Regions from separate parts of the Shewanella marisflavi genome, predicted to be linked through region 2. Evidence: predicted binding sites of a transcription regulator. Region 2 holds the regulator's gene; each other region holds the start of a gene.
What was found. Region 2 encodes FliA, which starts transcription of late flagellar genes. Its sites were predicted from a motif close to CTAAAGNTNNNNNNNNNNNNGCCGATA; they were not measured.

Region 1: the regulator FliA is predicted to act here: its motif matches at 2,202-2,228, upstream of pomA (flagellar motor protein PomA).
Region 3: the regulator FliA is predicted to act here: its motif matches at 3,677-3,703, upstream of CFF01_RS11750 (flagellar protein MotY).

What each region holds. Positions count from the first base shown of each region.
Region 1 covers NZ_CP022272.1:1,241,863-1,247,993, forward strand. The annotation lists gene dxs (1-deoxy-D-xylulose-5-phosphate synthase) at 1-928, opposite strand, end outside; gene ispA ((2E,6E)-farnesyl diphosphate synthase) at 951-1,832, opposite strand; gene xseB (exodeoxyribonuclease VII small subunit) at 1,833-2,072, opposite strand; gene pomA (flagellar motor protein PomA) at 2,468-3,235, shown strand; gene CFF01_RS05560 (flagellar motor protein MotB) at 3,240-4,184, shown strand; gene thiI (tRNA uracil 4-sulfurtransferase ThiI) at 4,418-5,875, shown strand; gene CFF01_RS05570 (hypothetical protein) at 6,109-6,131, opposite strand, start outside.
Region 2 covers NZ_CP022272.1:2,844,934-2,851,064, forward strand. The annotation lists gene CFF01_RS12575 (chemotaxis protein CheA) at 1-1,431, opposite strand, end outside; gene CFF01_RS12580 (protein phosphatase CheZ) at 1,447-2,184, opposite strand; gene cheY (chemotaxis response regulator CheY) at 2,198-2,581, opposite strand; gene CFF01_RS12590 (RNA polymerase sigma factor FliA) at 2,624-3,343, opposite strand; gene CFF01_RS12595 (MinD/ParA family protein) at 3,336-4,217, opposite strand; gene flhF (flagellar biosynthesis protein FlhF) at 4,222-5,628, opposite strand; gene flhA (flagellar biosynthesis protein FlhA) at 5,640-6,131, opposite strand, start outside.
Region 3 covers NZ_CP022272.1:2,677,499-2,683,629, reverse strand. The annotation lists gene CFF01_RS11770 (Na+/H+ antiporter family protein) at 1-679, opposite strand, end outside; gene CFF01_RS11765 (peroxiredoxin) at 993-1,598, shown strand; gene CFF01_RS11760 (DUF3137 domain-containing protein) at 1,750-2,766, shown strand; gene rnt (ribonuclease T) at 2,902-3,594, opposite strand; gene CFF01_RS11750 (flagellar protein MotY) at 3,763-4,620, shown strand; gene CFF01_RS11745 (prolyl oligopeptidase family serine peptidase) at 5,240-6,131, shown strand, end outside.

The sequences.
Region 1 (6,131 bases), 1.6 Mb from region 2:
CGAAGGTCGATGGGTCAAACTTAGGTACGGCATGCCAGCCGATAGGATCTTTCTCGGCAGGCTCATAACCGCGACCCTTCTTGGTCATGATATGCAGTATCTGCGGGCCAGAAAGGTTACGCATGTTGCGTAACGTCTCGACCAGAGCGTCGACATCATGGCCATCGATAGGGCCGATATAGTTAAAGCCGAGCTCTTCGAACATGGTGCCAGGGACAACCATGCCTTTTAGGTGTTCTTCGGTGCGCTTAGCCATCTCTTTGATGACTGGCATTCCCTTGAGCACCTTCTTACTGTTTTCGCGGATCGTGGTATAGAGACGACCCGACATCAGCTGTGCCAGATGATTGTTGAGTGCACCGACGTTTTCCGAGATAGACATCTCGTTGTCGTTGAGTACGACCAGCATGTCGTTGTGCAGATCGCCGGCGTGGTTCATGGCTTCAAATACCATGCCGCCTGTCATGGCGCCATCGCCGATGACGGCAACCACCTTACGACCGGCTTGCTCTTTTTCAGCGGCCACGGCCATGGCTAGCGCGGCACTGATAGAGGTGCCAGAGTGTCCTACGCTGAAGGTGTCATATTCACTCTCTTCACGCCAAGGGAAAGGATGAATACCGCCCTTTTGGCGAATGGTGTGCATTTTATCACGGCGGCCAGTGAGGATCTTATGGGGGTAAGCCTGATGACCCACATCCCAGATCAGGCGATCGAATGGCGTGTTGTAGACATAATGCAGCGCCACTGTCAGTTCAACCGTGCCAAGGCCAGAGGCGAAGTGGCCGCTGGAAATGCCTACCGACTGTAGGAGGTAACTTCTGAGTTCATCAGCAAGTTTTGGTAGCACCCCTTGTGGAAGCTGTCGTAATTCGTCGGGGGTGTCAGCCTGTGCCAGCACAGGGTATTTCGTAATATCCAAACTCATAGCGAGATTCTTTGGCTCTTTATTATACTCTTCGCTCAATGATGAAACGGGCGAATTCGGCAATTAACTGGCTATTGTATGGTAATTTAGCCAGCGCTGATAGGGCGTCTTCAATCAAACTTTTTGCAGTCTCTTGTGCCCCGGATAAACCAAGTAGTTTCGGATAGGTACTTTTGTTCGACTCACAGTCCGATCCCTGGGGTTTCCCTAGCTCTTCTGTGCTGGCAATAATATCCAGTACATCATCTTGTACCTGAAAGGCGAGACCTATTGCATCGGCAAATGTTAACAGATGGCGAGCTTGTTCATCTGTGACCTTGGCAGCAATGATAGGTAATTCTACTGCGCAGCGAATTAACGCACCGGTTTTTAATCTGTGAAGTCGTTTTAATGTGTCGAGATCTATCTGCTTATCTGTGGCGTTAAGATCCATCGCCTGACCACCACACATGCCGCTGTAACCCGAGGCTTTGGCGAGAGCCCGTACCATGGCCAGTTGCTGCTCGGCGGTGAGTTCGCTCTCTTCTCGGCTGATGATTTCAAACGCCAGGGTTTGCAGGGCATCACCTGCCAGTATGGCCGTGGCTTCATTAAAGGCGATATGTACAGTCGGTTGACCGCGACGCAGGGCATCGTCATCCATGGCGGGGAGATCGTCATGGATCAAAGAGTAGGCATGAATACATTCGATGGCAGCGGCGCAGGCATCGAGTCTTTCCAGTGGCACATTAAGCATTTCGCCGATGGCATAGACCAGAAAAGGGCGGATACGCTTGCCGCCGATCAGGGCGCCATGTTTCATGGCGGCCTTCAGTTGTGGCTCAGTCTCGCCTTGTGCCTTGATAAAATGGCGCAGCTGTTCATCGACGCGCTGCTGGTATCGCGTTATCGCTTCGTTTAGCAATTATTCGCCCTCTGGCAGATAGGGTTGCAAGCTGGGTTGATCCTGTTCCTGGGTCAAGATGGAGACTTTCTGTTGGGCCTGTTCGAGTTTGCCTTGGCTATTTCTGACCAGATTGATGCCGCGTTCAAATTGTTTGAGGGCGTCGTCTAAAGCCACATCGCCTTGCTCTAAGCTGGTGACGATCTGTTCTAATTCTGTGAGCGACTCTTCGAAGGTCAGGTTTTCAGGTTTTTTGGCCACGGTGATTTTCCCAAGAATTTAGCGACAGACAAAGTATCTCAGTCGACCTTAGGGGTCAAATTGCGCTGTCGTATATTTGTGCAATAGCACGCTTTAAGGAGGTTTTTTTATAAAAAATTGAATTTGTAGCTAAACTTGCGTGTAAGCTGTCCGATAATTGAATTAGAACAATACTCAATTTTGTCAGATATTATATCGTAAACTCCCGCCTGCGGTTAGGTGAATTCATGTCTAATTGGCGACTTTTATGTCACCACCCAGCGCAAATGAGATGTCTTAGATTATAAGAGTGAGTAGAGTGGATATCCGTCTCGAGATGATTATGGTGTTGACTGAGAGCTTGGTCATTAGGCCGAGATATTAGCAATAGCCGATACTGTATAAGAGGAAGAGTTGTGGATTTAGCGACCCTGATAGGCCTAATTGGTGCGTTTGGTTTTATTATCGGAGCTATGATCGGTAGTGGCGGCATTGCCATATTTATCGATGTGAATTCAGTGCTAATCGTATTGATAGGCTCTTTGTTTGTGGTGATGATGAAATACAACCTCAAACAGTTCCTCGGTTCGGTCAAGATCGCGGCCAAAGCCTTTATGTTCAAGATAGATAAGCCGGATGAGCTGATCGAGCAGGCGGTCACTATGGCCGATGCCGCCCGTAAAGGGGGCTTTTTGGCCCTTGAGGAGGCGGAGATCAGCAACAGCTTTATGCAAAAAGCGGTCGACATGCTCGTCGATGGGCATGATGGTGACGTAGTACGTGAGGCGCTGGAAAAAGATATCGCCCTCACCGAAGAGCGCCATAAAACCGGAATCGGTATCTTTAAGGCGCTGGGGGATGTGGCGCCCGCCATGGGGATGATTGGTACCCTTATCGGTCTGGTGGCCATGTTGTCTAACATGGATGATCCTAAGTCGATTGGGCCTGCGATGGCGGTAGCCTTGTTGACGACTCTCTATGGTGCCATTCTTGCCAACATGGTGGCCTTGCCTATTGCCGACAAACTCACGCTACGCATGAGTGAAGAGATGCTTAATCGAAACCTTATTATGGATGCGGTTTTGGCTATTCAAGATGGCCAAAACCCAAGGGTCATCGAGGGATTCTTGAAGAATTACCTCTCGGAGAAACAGCGAGAGATAGACACGACGGACGGGGAATAGCCAGATGGCTAAGAAGGTCAAATGCGATTGCCCTCCAGCCGGGGCGCCTATGTGGTTGGCAACTTTTGCCGACCTCATGTCGCTGCTGATGTGTTTTTTCGTCTTGCTGCTCGCCTTCTCTGAGATGGACGTCATGAAGTTCAAGCAGATCGCCGGGTCGATGAAGTATGCCTTTGGGGTACAGAATAAGGTCGAAGTTAAAGACATTCCCAAGGGAACCTCGGTGATCGCACTGGAGTTTCGCCCTGGTAAACCAGAACCCACACCGATTGAGATCATTAACCAACAAACCAACGAGATGACTGAGCCCATCATTGAGGTGCAGGCCGGTGAAGATGATAGCGCCGGCGGCGTGCAGCAACAGCAGGGTGAGCAACGTGGTGGCGAGGCATCATCGACGGCTCAGGAAGAGTCTGACGCTGAAGCGCAGGCCAAGCAACAGCAGCAAGAGGCAGCATCACAGGATCAGATCAATGATCAGGTGAAAAAGATGGCCCAGGAGCTCAATAAGGAGATCGTCGATGGGGCGATCGAGATTGAATCTCTCGGGCAGCAGATCATTATTCGCATCCGAGAGAAAGGGGCTTTTTCATCGGGTTCAGGTTTCCTTCAGCCTAGGTTTAAGCCTGTAGTGCGTCGCGTGGGTGAGCTGCTCAAGGATGTGCCGGGGATCATTACCGTTTCGGGTCACACCGACGATATGAAGATCAGTAACGAGCTTTACAGTTCTAACTGGGATCTCTCCAGCAAGCGTGCTGTGGCCGTCGCCCATGAGCTGGTACGCGTTTCAGGGTTTGATCAGCAGCGTATGAAGGTTGTTGGCATGGCCAGTACCGCGCCGTTAGTGCCCAATGACTCCGCCGATAACCGCGCCCGCAACCGCCGAGTTGAAATTGCGATTGAGCAAGGCAAGGCGAAGGAGTCCGATGAGATCCTCGTTGGGCAGTAAAATGAAATAAAGCTCCATAATGAAAAAGTCCACTTAGGTGGACTTTTTGCATTTCCATTACTCAGGCTAGGCCCTATCCCTTGTGAGCTGGCAAGGCATCGCTGAATAAAAAGTGCTCACTTCTGCCTGACATGGCAGAAAATCCTTCCCGAGCCGCTGATTTATGGGCATTTGTGCAGTGGGCTTGGTATAATGGCAAGATTGCTGTTTAAATTTATTCCCTCGGAACGCCCATGAAATTTATCGTAAAACTGTTTCCTGAAATCATGATGAAAAGCAAACCGGTAAGAATGCGTTTTACCAAGATGCTTGAAACCAATATCCGCAATGTGCTGCGTAAGGTCGATGAAGAGGCCAAAGTACAGCGTCAGTGGGATAAGATCATGGTCAGGGTGCCAGAAGACAAACCAGAGATGATTGAGCGTTATGCCGAGCGTCTCGCCTGTATTCCAGGTATTGCCCATGTTCTGCAGGTGCGCGAGAGCACCTTCGAGTCAGTCGACGATATCTATCAGCAAACCTTGGCGCTTTATAAAGAGCAGTTAGCCGGTAAAACGTTTTGTGTGCGGGTTAAGCGTAGTGGCCAACACGATTTTAACTCGATAGAGGTTGAGCGTTATGTTGGTGGTGGGCTAAATCAGTTTACCGAAGCGGCTGGGGTTAGGCTTAAGAATCCCGATATGACGGTCAACCTTGAGATAGATAAGGAAAACCTTTATCTGGTTGAGAAGCGTATCCAAGGTCTGGGAGGCTTCCCGATGGCAACTCAGGAAGATGTATTGTCATTGATCTCTGGCGGCTTCGACTCTGGCGTTTCTAGTTTCCAGTTTATCAAGCGTGGTTCTCGTACCCATTACTGTTTCTTTAATCTGGGCGGCGACCAGCATGAGATTGGTGTGAAGCAGGTGGCCTATCATCTGTGGCAGAAGTATGGCGAGTCACACAAGGTGAAATTCATCTCAGTTCCCTTTGACCCTGTGGTGCAGGAGATCCTAGAGAAGGTCGATAACGGTCAGATGGGGGTTATCCTCAAGCGTATGATGATGCGTGCCGCCAGCCTTATCGCCGAGAAGATGGGTATTCAGGCCTTGGTGACGGGTGAAGCTATGGGGCAGGTCTCGAGTCAGACCCTGACCAATCTAAACGTGATTGACCGCAGCACAGATATGTTGATTCTGCGTCCGCTGATCGTGATGGATAAGCAAGACATCATTAATATAAGTCGCGAGATAGGTACTGAAGACTTTGCCAAGTCGATCCCTGAATATTGCGGTGTTATCTCGCAAAAGCCGACGGTGAAAGCTGTGATGGGTAAGATTCTCGCCGAGGAGGAGAAGTTCTCCGAAGACTTAATTGAGCGAGTAGTGGCTGCCGCCGAGGTGATTGATATTCGCGATATCGCTGCCAGCATGGATACTAAGATCACCGAGACTGAGACGGTTGATGCGGTGTCGGGCGGTGAAGTGGTGGTGGATATTCGCGCACCGGAAGAGGAAGAGCAGAGTCCGCTTGCCCTTGATGGCATAGAAGTAAAGTGTATTCCCTTCTTTAAGTTAGCGACTCAGTTTGCCGATCTGGACAAAGAGAAGACCTATCTGCTTTATTGCGATAGAGGCGTCATGAGCAAGCTACAGGCGCTTTACCTTCAAGAGCAGGGATATCACAACGTTAAGGTCTATCGTCCTGTATAGCGCTTTGTAGGTGTCAGTGTAGTGACGGGAACTAAGTGTTAAAGATAGAGGCTGCCAGTGGGCAGCCTTTTTTATGAGCGACTCTCACTATTACAGCTATAAATGCTTGGATTTATTGAGGGGCTGACGTAATTTAACTGGGCTGATGCCTCACTCGTGGGTAGTTGTTGTGGGTAATCATGGGCATAAAAAAGCCGCATCAAAGATGCGGCTTAATTGAAAAGGCTTTGAGATTATTCAGCGCGTTGAGCACTGA
Region 2 (6,131 bases):
GTGCACTAACGGGTCGGCAAGCGCTTCAACCAAATTCTTATCAAGATCAGTATCTTCGCCTATCATGCGAAGATCGATCTCTTTATTCAGACTACGGGCTAAATCGCGTACCACTCGAGGGAAGCGGCCAAACACTTTCTTGATTGGCTGCATACGGGTCTTCATCACCGCACCTTGAAGATCCGCCGTCACCAAATCGAGGTTAGCTAGCGCTTTAGACATATCCTCGTCATCACGGGAGATCCCTAAGCTAAGCAGGCGATTACGCACCAATACCAGCTCGCCCACCATATTCATGATCTGATCGAGTCTTGCCGTATCAACACGCACTGTGGTTTCAGCTTGTGGCATGTTGGCAGCAGGGGCTTTAGCAGCCACTTTCTCTTTCACCACAGGTTTAGCTGCTGGCGCCTCGACAGGCTGAGCTTTAGGCACACTTGGAGCAGGAGCACTGGCTTTGGCTGGGGACGCTTGAGGGGCTTTCGTCGCAGGAGCAGTTACCGCTTTACTGTTTTCCTTACCAGGGCCCGCGCCGCTACCATGTAATTCATCTAACAGTTTTTCAAATTCATCGTCGGTGATCTCATCTGCGTCAACCGGCGGTGCGCTTGGCTCTGGCACCTTGGCAATGGGGGCCGATGGTGCCTTAAATTTCCCAGACCCATGAAGTTCATCGAGTAGTGATTCAAACTCATCGTCAGTGATGTCATCGCTGTCGCTAGCCGCTGCTGGCGCGCTCTCACCATTTGATGCCGTTGACGGCCCCTTACCGCTGCCATGCAGAGCATCTAAAAGGGCTTCGAATTCAGATTCGTCAATCTCATCGATATCGCCTTCACCGGCGATGGAAGTCACAGGGGTATCGCTAACTGGCTCGTCAAAGAGTTCGACGCCGTCATCGGCGGGTTGGTCAAACAGTTCAACACCGTCATCGCCAGGCAGGCCAAACAGTTCAATGCCATCGTCAACAGGTGCATCAGCGACAGGAGTACTGTCACTACTGGCCTGCGACGCAGCACCGCCCTGCTCTGAAGGCAATAATTCACCTGAACTTAATAACTTTAAGTTAGCCAACAAGACGTCATCGGCAGGGCTCTGCTCAACACCCGCTTGGGTTTCGGCAAACATTGAGTTGATGGAGTCTACCGCCTGAAGAATGATATCCATCAGCTCGGCAGAAACACTGCGCTTACCCGTGCGCAGCAGATCGAAGGTATTTTCTGCTTCATGGCAGACGTCTACCATGGGCGTCAAACTAAGGAAGCCTGCCCCGCCCTTTACGGTATGGAATCCGCGGAAAATGGCATTGAGTAGTTCGGTATCGTCAGGATTATTTTCTAACGCCACCAACTGTTCAGAGAGAAGCTCAAGAATCTCACCCGCTTCAATCAAAAAGTCCTGCAGTATCTCTTCATCAACATCAAAGGACATTCATATGACTCCTACTTAGAAACCCAGACTCGAAAGCAAGTCATCGACTTCATCTTGCCCTGTCACGACATCATCACGCTGATCAGCGTTCATAATAGGACCTTCTGCTTCGACACACTTCTCTGACGCACGAGGCTTGTCCGTTGCTGGCTGTTCGCCAAACACGGTTAACATAGAGACCAAGTTGCTCTCTACCTCTCGCACCAACTCAATGACCCGACGGATCATCTGTCCGGTCAGATCTTGGAAATCTTGGGCAAGCAGGATGTTATTGAGTAACTCTTTTAACCGATTAGAATCCGATTCGCTTCGCTCGATAAACTGCTGAACATCGTGACAAAGCGCCTTAAATTCATGCAGCTCAATATCACGTCTCATCAAGCGATCCCATGAGGGTTTCACCGACTGAACATTCATGGTGAGGGCATCTGCAAGGGGCAGAGACTCTTCAACGGCGTCCATGGTTTTGTTAGCGGCCTGCTCTGTCATATCAATGACATAATTGAGGCGCTCTTTTGCATCGGGGATTTCACTGTTCGCCAACTCAATGAGACGACCATCCACTTGAAAGTCCACAATGGCACTGTGAAGCTGACGGGTAAGACGACCTACCTCATCAAACAGCTCTTTCTGAATCGGGCTGGCGATATCACGTATGAGTTCGTCGGCCTGCTCTTGTTGACCAGCTTCTAGCAAGTCCACAAGCTCCTTAGCCTGTGCTAGATTGATCAGCCCTGAAGTATCTGCCTGCATAGCCCAACCTTGATTAACCGAGTCGTTCGAAAATTTTGTCTAACTTCTCTTTCAATGTCGCCGCAGTAAAAGGTTTAACTACATAGCCATTCACACCAGCCTGAGCCGCCGCAATGATCTGTTCCCTTTTTGCTTCCGCAGTGACCATTAACACTGGAATGTGTTTCAGGTCGTCATCGGCACGGATAGCCTTTAACAGGTCGATCCCCTGCATACCTGGCATGTTCCAATCGGTTACGACAAAGTCAAAATCACCCTTTTGCAACATAGGCAGGGCTGTCGAACCGTCATCTGCTTCCTGAGTGTTATTAAAACCCAAGTCTCTCAACAAGTTCTTGATGATGCGTCTCATTGTTGAGAAGTCGTCAACAACGAGAATCTTCATATTCTTGTCCAAGGTTTCCTCCGCGGAGCTGTTTTTATATTGCTCATGTAATCGTTATATTTTGGTCCAATGCTTGAGTTTCGCTTTAAGTCTGAGCATCGCCTGGCTATGAATCTGGCTAACTCTGGATTCGCTGACATCAAGTACGGCACCGATCTCTTTTAAATTTAATGCTTCGTCATAATATAACGACAAAACTAATCCATCTCTTTCTGGCAGTAACTTAATCGCCTCCACAAGGGCCTCATGAAACTGTGTCTCTGCCAGTGCTTCAAAAGCATCATCTTGATGATCGTCTTCGTCTCTTACTACATCGACCGATACACCAAGATCTTCAATTCCAACTACTTTCCCGACAGAAACATCATTAAGAATATGATGGTACTCATCGAGCGTCATATCAAGTCGATCTGCAATTTCATTGTCTTTTGCATCTCGCCCAAGCTCTTGTTCTAGCTCATCTATCACCTGGGCAACACGTCTCTGATTACGATGTACTGACCTGGGCACCCAGTCACCACGACGAATCTCATCCAACATGGAGCCACGGATACGAATACCAGCAAAGGTTTCAAACTTGGCGCCCTTGCTGCCGTCGAACTTGGTTGAGGCCTCAAGCAGGCCCATCATACCTGCTTGTATAAGATCATCCAATTGCACCGAAGCGGGCAGACGAGCAAGTAAATGGTGAGCAATCCTTTTAACCAACGGTGCATACTGTTCGACAATAGAAGCTTTGTTATCTAAACAAGTATACGCAGCGGCTTTACTCACTCGTACGATCCTCTTGATATTCAGGGCGTTGAACTAATCTTTCCACAAAGAACTCTAGGTGTCCGCCGGGCTGTTGCGGCACTGGCCAGCTAATAATCTTGTTAGCTAAACCATGGTAAGCAATTGATGCCGGCGACTTAGGAAATGCCTCGACAATCAATTTTTGTTTACGAACTGATTTGCGAAGGTTTTCATCGAAGGGGATTGTCGCAACCAGCTCCAACGCCACGTCGAGAAAACGGTCGGTTACTTTGCTAAGTTTAGCAAATAACTCCATTCCTTCTCGTAAACTTCTGACCATATTGGCCACAATCTTAAATCTGAATACACCATGCTCTCGGCTAAGAATCTTAATTAAAGCATAGGCATCGGTAATTGAGGTAGGCTCATCACACACAACCACCAGGACATCTTGTGAGGCGCGAGAAAAGCTTAGCACCATATCTGAGATCCCGGCAGCCGTATCGACGACAAGAATATCAAACTGGGTTCTCATCTCACTAAAGGCACGAATAAGACCCGCGTGCTGCGCTGGTGTCAGCTCGACCATAGCCTGAGTGCCTGAGGTGGCAGGAATAATACCAATTCCCTTAGGACCACGAACGATAATATCGTCAAGGTCTGCATCGCCCGATAATACGTGGGAGAGATTGCGTTCAGCTCTGAGCCCCAACATGACGTCGACGTTCGCTAAACCTAGGTCAGCATCAAGTACAAGCACGCGCTTGCCCTTCTCAGCCAGGGAGACCGCGGTATTGATCGAAACGCTGGTTTTACCCACGCCACCTTTACCACCGGTTACGGCAATTACTTTTACTTTTTCGTTATATGGTTGATTCATCATACGTAAACCGCTTGCTTGATCCCGACTCATTATATTACTCAAATGCGTAGGCCCGTTCATATGACCTTTCGTTATTCTGTATTGGTTGCACTTTCTTTTCGAGTACCGACAACGCCTTGTTGGCCAGGGCTAAGGTGTCGGCGACTTGCATATCTTCTGGAACTCTTTGTCCATCAGTGACATAACTCAATGGTAACCCACTTTGAATCAAAACACTTAATGCCGGAGCCAAGGCCACTGATTCGTCTAATTTGGTCAAAATCGCGCCGGACAATGGGATCCGAGTAAACTGCGCGACGGCATCTTCAAGCACTCTTCTTTGACTTGTAGATGACAGTACCAGATAACTGCGAATAGGTAATCTGCTATTTGCAGTTAAATTATCAAGTTGTTGGAACAATCTCACATCTCTTTGTCCCATTCCCGCCGTATCTATCAATACTAGCTTGCGATTGCGAAACTGATAAAGAATTTGTTCCAACTCATTGAGATCATGTGCTTGCTTGACCGGGCACCCCATTATTTTGCCATAGGTTGCCAGCTGCTCATAGGCTCCAATGCGATAATGATCCGTTGTTATTAACGCAACTTGATCTGAACCATGATGTGCAGCAAATCGAGCGGCTAATTTTGCAACACTTGTGGTCTTGCCCACACCTGTAGGACCCACAAACGCGACGACGCCTCCCTGACGAACAATGTCATCTCCTTGGTTATCCAGCAGATTAGCCAGACTACGCGGCAGCGCTTTCACCAAATCAGCAGGGGTGTAATGTTCGCTCAAGGCCGATAACTTAGCGGCGACCTCTGGACTAAACTCAGCATCAAGCAGGCGACTCTCTAACATGGCACCCACAGGGTCCAAACGTCTCTTCTGCTCAGAGAGCAAAGAGGTGACTTGATCGGTTAATAGGTTGCGCAAAGATGCCAGCTCTTCGCGCATAGATTCAATCTCACCACTGGCGACACTATGCTTATCACGCTTAGGTCGGCTTTGGGTTTCAACCTGAGAGGGAGCGGTAGCCTCTGCTTTTGGCGCCTTCAAACCTTGTGCCCATGCAGGCATCTCGAGCTCGTCGCTTGACTGATTCAATTGCTGACTGACACGATTTTGTTGACGCTCTAATAAAGCTTGCAGCGAATCTGCCACCGGCGCAGGTTGTTTTTTTGACTCCGCCTTAATGGGCTGACGACCAATAGAAACCTTCTCTTCAGCCAGGTCGAGAAAACTGGGGGGAATAGCGCTGGCTTCACTTGCCAAGGACACACTAGGCTTAGTCACACTAGCCTTCTTAGGCTCGTCATAATCGACCGCCGCCACAATTTCGATGCCACCAGTGACCTTCTTGTTAGACATGATCACCGCATCTGAGCCTAATGTTTCTTTAACCTGGGCCAATGCAGAGCGCATATCTTTTGCCAAAAAACGTTTAATTTTCACTTAAATACCCTCTACTGGCCGACCGCTGATACGATACGAATTTGTTTCTCATCGGGTACCTCTTGATAAGAGATCACCCTTAAGTTTGGAATCGTATGTTTAACAAAACGCGACAGCGTCGAACGTAACATACCCGAAGTCAGTAAGATGGCTGGCTGACCCACCATCTCCTGACGCTGGGATGCGTCAAGTAACGACTTTTGCATCCTCTCGGCAAGGCTAGGTTCGATATTCGGCCCCTCGCCTCCCGTTGCCTGCATAGACTGATGCAACATCTGTTCCAATTCCGGCGCCAAAGTTATGACGGGGATTTCCGGTTCTGGCCCGCTTATTTCTTGTACAATCATGCGTTTAAGCGCGATGCGCACTGCCGCTGTCAACACCTCGGTATCATTGCTCTTAGGCCCGTACTCAAGCAAAGTCTGAACTATGGTCTTAAGATCGCGTATCGACACGCCTTCATTGAGCAGGTTCTGCATTACCTTCACCACAGTACCCAGCGG
Region 3 (6,131 bases), 170 kb from region 2:
CCAGAATCAGTTCTTCTTTATACTCTCTAGGCTTACGGTAGCTGATAAACACGGCGATAAACAGGCCAAATACCATGCCCAGGGCTGGGATCAGCATGGCTGGTGGGATCTGCTCACGCACGGCTTCCAAGTTGTTACTGGTGAGGTTCGATAGCAAGATGTCATTTAAGAAGATGCCACCAAAGCCCACAGGCAAGATCATATAGGTGGTCACTAGGCCAAAGGTCAACACGCAAGCGACTAGTCGTCTATCCATTTTGAGCTTAGACATTACATGCAGTAGCGGCGGGATCAGAATCGGTATAAAGGCAATATGGATCGGCAGAATGTTCTGTGAAGAGACCGCCATCGCCAGGATAGCCAGTAGCAAGAGCCAGCGTACCTTGTTGATGTTACCAGGGCTTTGTTCTTGACCTAGCTGAGCGATCACCTTACGGGAGATAAGCGTGGTGAGGCCAGAGTGCGACAAGGCGACGGCAAAGGCGCCCAGTAGGGCATAACTCAGGGCTATCTGCGCGCCCCCGCCCAGGCCGGTATTAAAGGCTTCGACCGTTTGCTGAAGGTCCATGCCGCCGACGAGCCCGGCGACCAGGGCACTCACGGTGAGCGCGATGACGACGTTTACTCGCGCAAGGCTAAGGCCCAACATCAAGCAAACGGCTATAACAACTGCATTCATATTGATTCAATCTGATTTTTTAATCTGTAATGGGAAGCTATTTTTGCCAGCAATAGCCCGTGTTGTCCAGCGCCAAGGCGTTTTAACTTTGAAATAAGACAGAGATGTAACTGAACTGTATTCAAGTTTACTGCGTAAGTGTAAACATGCATACCAAGGTCGGGGGCCGCAGGTGATAAGTTAGGCAACTCGATGAATTTTTATTATAAAAGGTGACAATGATCCCAAATTACTTGTGTCCCGCTGGTGACTGCCTATAATGCTTTGGAGTTCATAATTAAAAGCTTTTTCAATCCATAGATGGAGATATAAAATGAGCGTATTAGTAGGCCGTCCGGCTCCTGATTTCACTGCTGCAGCAGTTCTTGGTAATGGCGAAATCGTAGATAGCTTTACCCTGAGCGAAGCGATTAAAGGAAAGCCAGCTGTAGTATTCTTTTACCCACTTGATTTCACTTTCGTATGCCCATCTGAGTTGATTGCTTTCGATCACCGCATGGAAGAGTTCAAGAAGCGTGGCGTAGAAGTTATCGGTGTTTCAATCGACTCTCAGTTCACTCACAACGCATGGCGTAACACTCCTGTAGACAAGGGTGGTATCGGTCAAGTGCAATACACGCTAGTTGCTGACGTGAAGCATGAGATCTGTAAAGCCTATGACGTTGAGCATCCAGAAGCCGGTGTGGCTTTCCGTGGTTCTTTCCTTATCGACAAAGAAGGTCAGGTTCGTCACCAAGTGGTTAACGATCTACCACTAGGTCGTAACGTTGATGAAATGCTACGTATGATCGATGCGCTTCAGTTCCACGAAGAGCATGGTGATGTTTGCCCAGCTGGTTGGGAAAAAGGTGACAAGGGTATGGACGCAAGCCCACAAGGTGTTGCTTCTTACCTGACTGACAACGCTGACTCACTATAATCTTAAGATAGTAGTTTGTAGCTAAAAAAGCCGCGAGGATCGCGGCTTTTTTGTTTTTGCTATATAAATGATGCACGTTGATACGGTTAAGGACCAAAACTATAGGCTCGTAGGTATTACGTCGCATTAAAACATATTCAAGGAGTGATAAATGAATCCGATGGAGTTTGATGTTCCTGAAAAGGATAAACTTTCTTTTAGTCAGTACTACAAGCGCAATATTGCCCCAAAATGTGCATCCTATGAAAAGATGCGCTTAGATGCTGTCAAGCGATACAACGAACGAGCCAAAATTGCTAAACCCTTAGGCCAACTCGTCATCCCATTATTTCTCGTCGGATTTGCCGTGATGTATTATAGCTTAGCAGTGCTTGATGACGGCCAACTATTCACCATAAGTCTGCTCGGTACCATGACGGTATTTGCAATGATCGCAGGCGTTTATGTTTGGGCATGTGGCGAAGTGACTAAATTAAGCGGAGACATTTTTAGTGAGCTTTATCCTATTCTCATTCGTTATTTTGGTAAGGAATTTAAACTCAATCCGCCAAATTTGCCAGAGTTAGAAACGTACAAAGATTACGGTATCTTACCTAAATATGACCGTGGCTATTTTAAAGACTCCTTCAAAGGGAAGTATCAAGGCATTAAATTTTTGCTACGGGAATTAGGGTTGGATGTAAAAGATAGTACTAATAATGATAATCAAACCCGATACAAAAATATTTTCAATGGCATATTAATTGAATTTGATATCTCTAAACGTTTTTCAGGTATTACCCTGATTAGCAAAGATAGAGGCATGTTCGGTAACAAATTGGATGCCTTCAAAAGTGATTTATCGCGGGTTAGGCTCGAAGATGTAAACTTTGAAAGAGAGTTTGAAGTGTACAGTAGCGATCAGGTTGAAGCTCGTTACTTGCTTAATACCGCGACGATGGAACGCTTGCTCTCAATAGGGCGCTTCTATAATTCTGAACTGGAAGCTTGTTTTAAAGACGGGAAGTTACTGCTTAAAATAGCGAGTAGTCATGATTATTTCCAATCTAAACTAGATATCCAAAAAGAGTTAAGCTTTCAAGAAGATATTGAACAATTGTTTAAAGAGTTAGAAGAGATTTTTGCGCTAATTAATACGCTAAAATTAAATCAATACACTGGGTTGTAAACGGTGCTTTAATATCGTTTCATTGTTAAAAAGGGGATAGCGGTGCTATTGCGCTGCATCCCCTTTGATATTGTGATGAGGTAAACCGTTAAAGTGGCACTATCTAGAGTGCATTAACTGGATTTGATCATCGCGCTAACTTGAACTGCTATCTTGGCTTTCGCTCTGTTCTTCCATTGAATCGTCGGCATTATCAGAGCTAAGTGGCCATCCGCCTAAAGCTTTCCATTTGTTCACAATATGGCAAAACAGCTCGGCGGTGCGCTCGGTATCGTAGAGGGCTGAGTGTGCCTCTTTATTATCGAATGGGATGCCGGCAATCTCGCAGGCCTTAGCTAGCACTGTATGCCCTAGAGCCAGACCTGACAAAGCCGCAGTGTCGAAAGTCGCGAAGGGATGAAACGGCGTGCGTTTTAAGCCATTACGTTCTATCGCCTTGGTCACGAAACCATGGTCGAAGGAGGCGTTGTGGGCCACTATGATGCTGCGATGACAATCAGAGGCTTTTTGATGCTTTTTGACCTCTTTAAAGATCTCCAAAAAGGCCTCTTTCTCACTCACTGCGCCGCGCAGTGGATTGCTTGGATCTATGCCGTTAAAGGCGAGGGCTTCAGGCTCTAAGTTAGCCCCTTCGAAGGGCTCGATGTGGTAGTGCAGTGTCTTGTCTAATACCAGATCACCCTTCTCATCCATCTTTAACATGGTAACGGCGATCTCCAGCAACGCATCGGTTTGGGCATTGAAGCCCGCAGTTTCAACATCAATAACCACGGGAAAGTAACCACGAAATCTGTGGTTAAGTTTGTTTGCGTCGCAAATTTCGCTCATTAAAATATCCAAAATGATGAGTGGGTGGCTATTATGAAGTATCGGGTGGGAGCTTGTCATGTTTGATTGGTCAATATATAGGCTAAAGGAAAGCTAAATAAGGCCGATAGGGATAAGTAACCTAATTAATAAGAGTGATTGTCTATGTGGTTGAGAGTGCTAAGTGCGATGACATTCGGTATTGGCTTGAGTCTTACGACGACGGCACATGCAGAGTTGCGTCACTATGTGGCCTCTTTGGAACAGTCCTCATGGCGTTTAAGCGACGCCAGTCCCATCATCTGTCGTCTCGAACATGAGATCCCAGCATACGGAAAGGCGGTGTTTACCAGTCGCGCCGGTAAAGATCATGATTTGAACTTTAGTCTGGATATGTGGGTGAAGCCCGATGAGGTCACTAATGCCAAGCTGATGAGCATGGCACCTGCTTGGCGCCCGGGTGTGGTGTCTCGTCCAATCACCGAGCTGACTTATCAAAAATACTTTAGCGGTGAAGTGCCGAAAAAGGCGGCTTGGTCCATGCTCAATGAACTTGAGCGCGGCATGCAGCCAACCTTTTATTATGCCGATTGGTATAACCGTTCCAGTAAGGTGGCAGTCGGCCTATCCGCGGCCAATTTTGGCCGTCGTTATGCCGAGTTTAAATCATGTCTGGCCAACCTTTTGCCTTATAGTTTTGAAGATATTGCCTTTACTGTGCTGACCTATGAGTTTGGGGGACAAGAGTTAACCCGTTACTCCAAGGCGCAGATCGCCAAGGTTCAGGAGTATCTCTCTTATGATCCTGAAGTCGAACTTGTGTTGATTGATGCTTATACCGATAGTTTCGGTGGGCGTTCGGTCAATAAGAAGGTATCAGAGAAACGAGCGGATTCAGTTAAGCAGCTATTCCTGTCTGCAGGGATCCCACAGGAGCGAATTCACACTCTAGGTCATGGTGAGCGTCGTCATGTGGCCTCCAATGCGACCATAGATGAACGTGCCCGAAATCGACGTGTCGTGATCCGTCTGAGTAAACCGCTCTAACTTTTTCCAGAAGCGTTTCATGCATTAGCAAACCGGTCTTAATGGCCGGTTTGTTGTTTCTGTCGTTTGGCGTTTGGCAGGCATTGATTACGATATTTAAGGAGAGTGGGATTTTAAGGCAAAAAAAAAGCCCACTTAATCTTAAGTGGGCCGCAAATAATATATTGCAATCAACAAATTGAAGGAAGGAAGTCAAGCATAAGAACCAGGGATGAATTCACGTGACTGGCACGGGAAATCGGAGTTCTTGTTTTCATATCTACCAGCGCGGTAGACACTTCCTGAAAACGAGACGAATTATAGGGTCAGACCATTGCTCCTACAAACTAGAAAAATTCCCGCCTCAGATTAGTATTTCTAATATCAAATGAGCGCTCTGGAAGTGGTGAATTCATACATATTGGCTATTTGCGCTTGATTAAGCAAAATTGTTGCATAATTTCACGATTTATATAATTCATCCATGTTGTTTTTTTATTAACAGGTATCTCAGGCAAGCCCCTGATTAGTTTATTTGTAACCATTGCACGGTTTTTTTTTACTTGTATAGTACGTCGTAATTGGGCGCTTGCTCACAGGTTTACCATTAATAATAACGAGATATCCAGGATGGCTACACATGGCTCTTAAGACGATATTATCAAAGCAACACCTTTTGCTTGCCGGGATAGGTTTGGCACTCATGGGCTGTCACTACCATGCCAGTGAACCGACATCGGCACAGCTTGCTACTCAGCCTCAAGGGGTTGTCGAGACTTTGCATGGGGTAGAGGTCGCTGATCCCTACCGTTATCTAGAGGAAGAAAGTGAAGCGACTCACAGCTGGGTCAAGCAACAGCAGCAGGCAGGACATGATTTTCTAGCCCAGTTGGAAAATAAGCAGGCGATTGTCGATCGTATTACAGAGCTGTGGAACTTCGAGAAAGTGACGGCACCCATCGAGCGTGGCGATAACACCTTCTATTACCGCAACGACGGTTTACAAGCGCAGTCTGTGCTTTATGTGAAAAACAAGGCTGGCGAAGAAAAAGTGGCCTTAGATCCCAATAGCTTCTCCACTGATGGCACTGTGGCATTAAGCGGTGTCTCGGTTAGTGGCGATGGTAAAATTATTGCCTATGGCGTTTCGAAGTCAGGTTCGGATTGGCAGCAGTGGCAGTTTGTCGATGTGGCAAGTGGCGCAATGCTAAAAGATGAACTTAAGTGGATTAAGTTTTCTAGTGCTGAGTGGAGTCACGATAATCAGGGTGTCTACTACTCTCGTTATGACGCGCCCGAAGGTGGCAACCTGTTGGCCGACGTTAACTTTAATCAGAAGGTCTATTTTCACAAGCTAGGCACAGACCAATCTGAAGATAAGTTAATCTATGAGCGTCCTCAAAACAAAGATTGGGGCTTTGGCGCCGAAGTGTCAGAGCAAGGCGATTATCTGCTGATCTCTATCTCTCAAGGGACTGACAGCCGAAATCGTTTCTTCTATAAGTCGCTTACCCAAGCTGACGCCCCGGTAG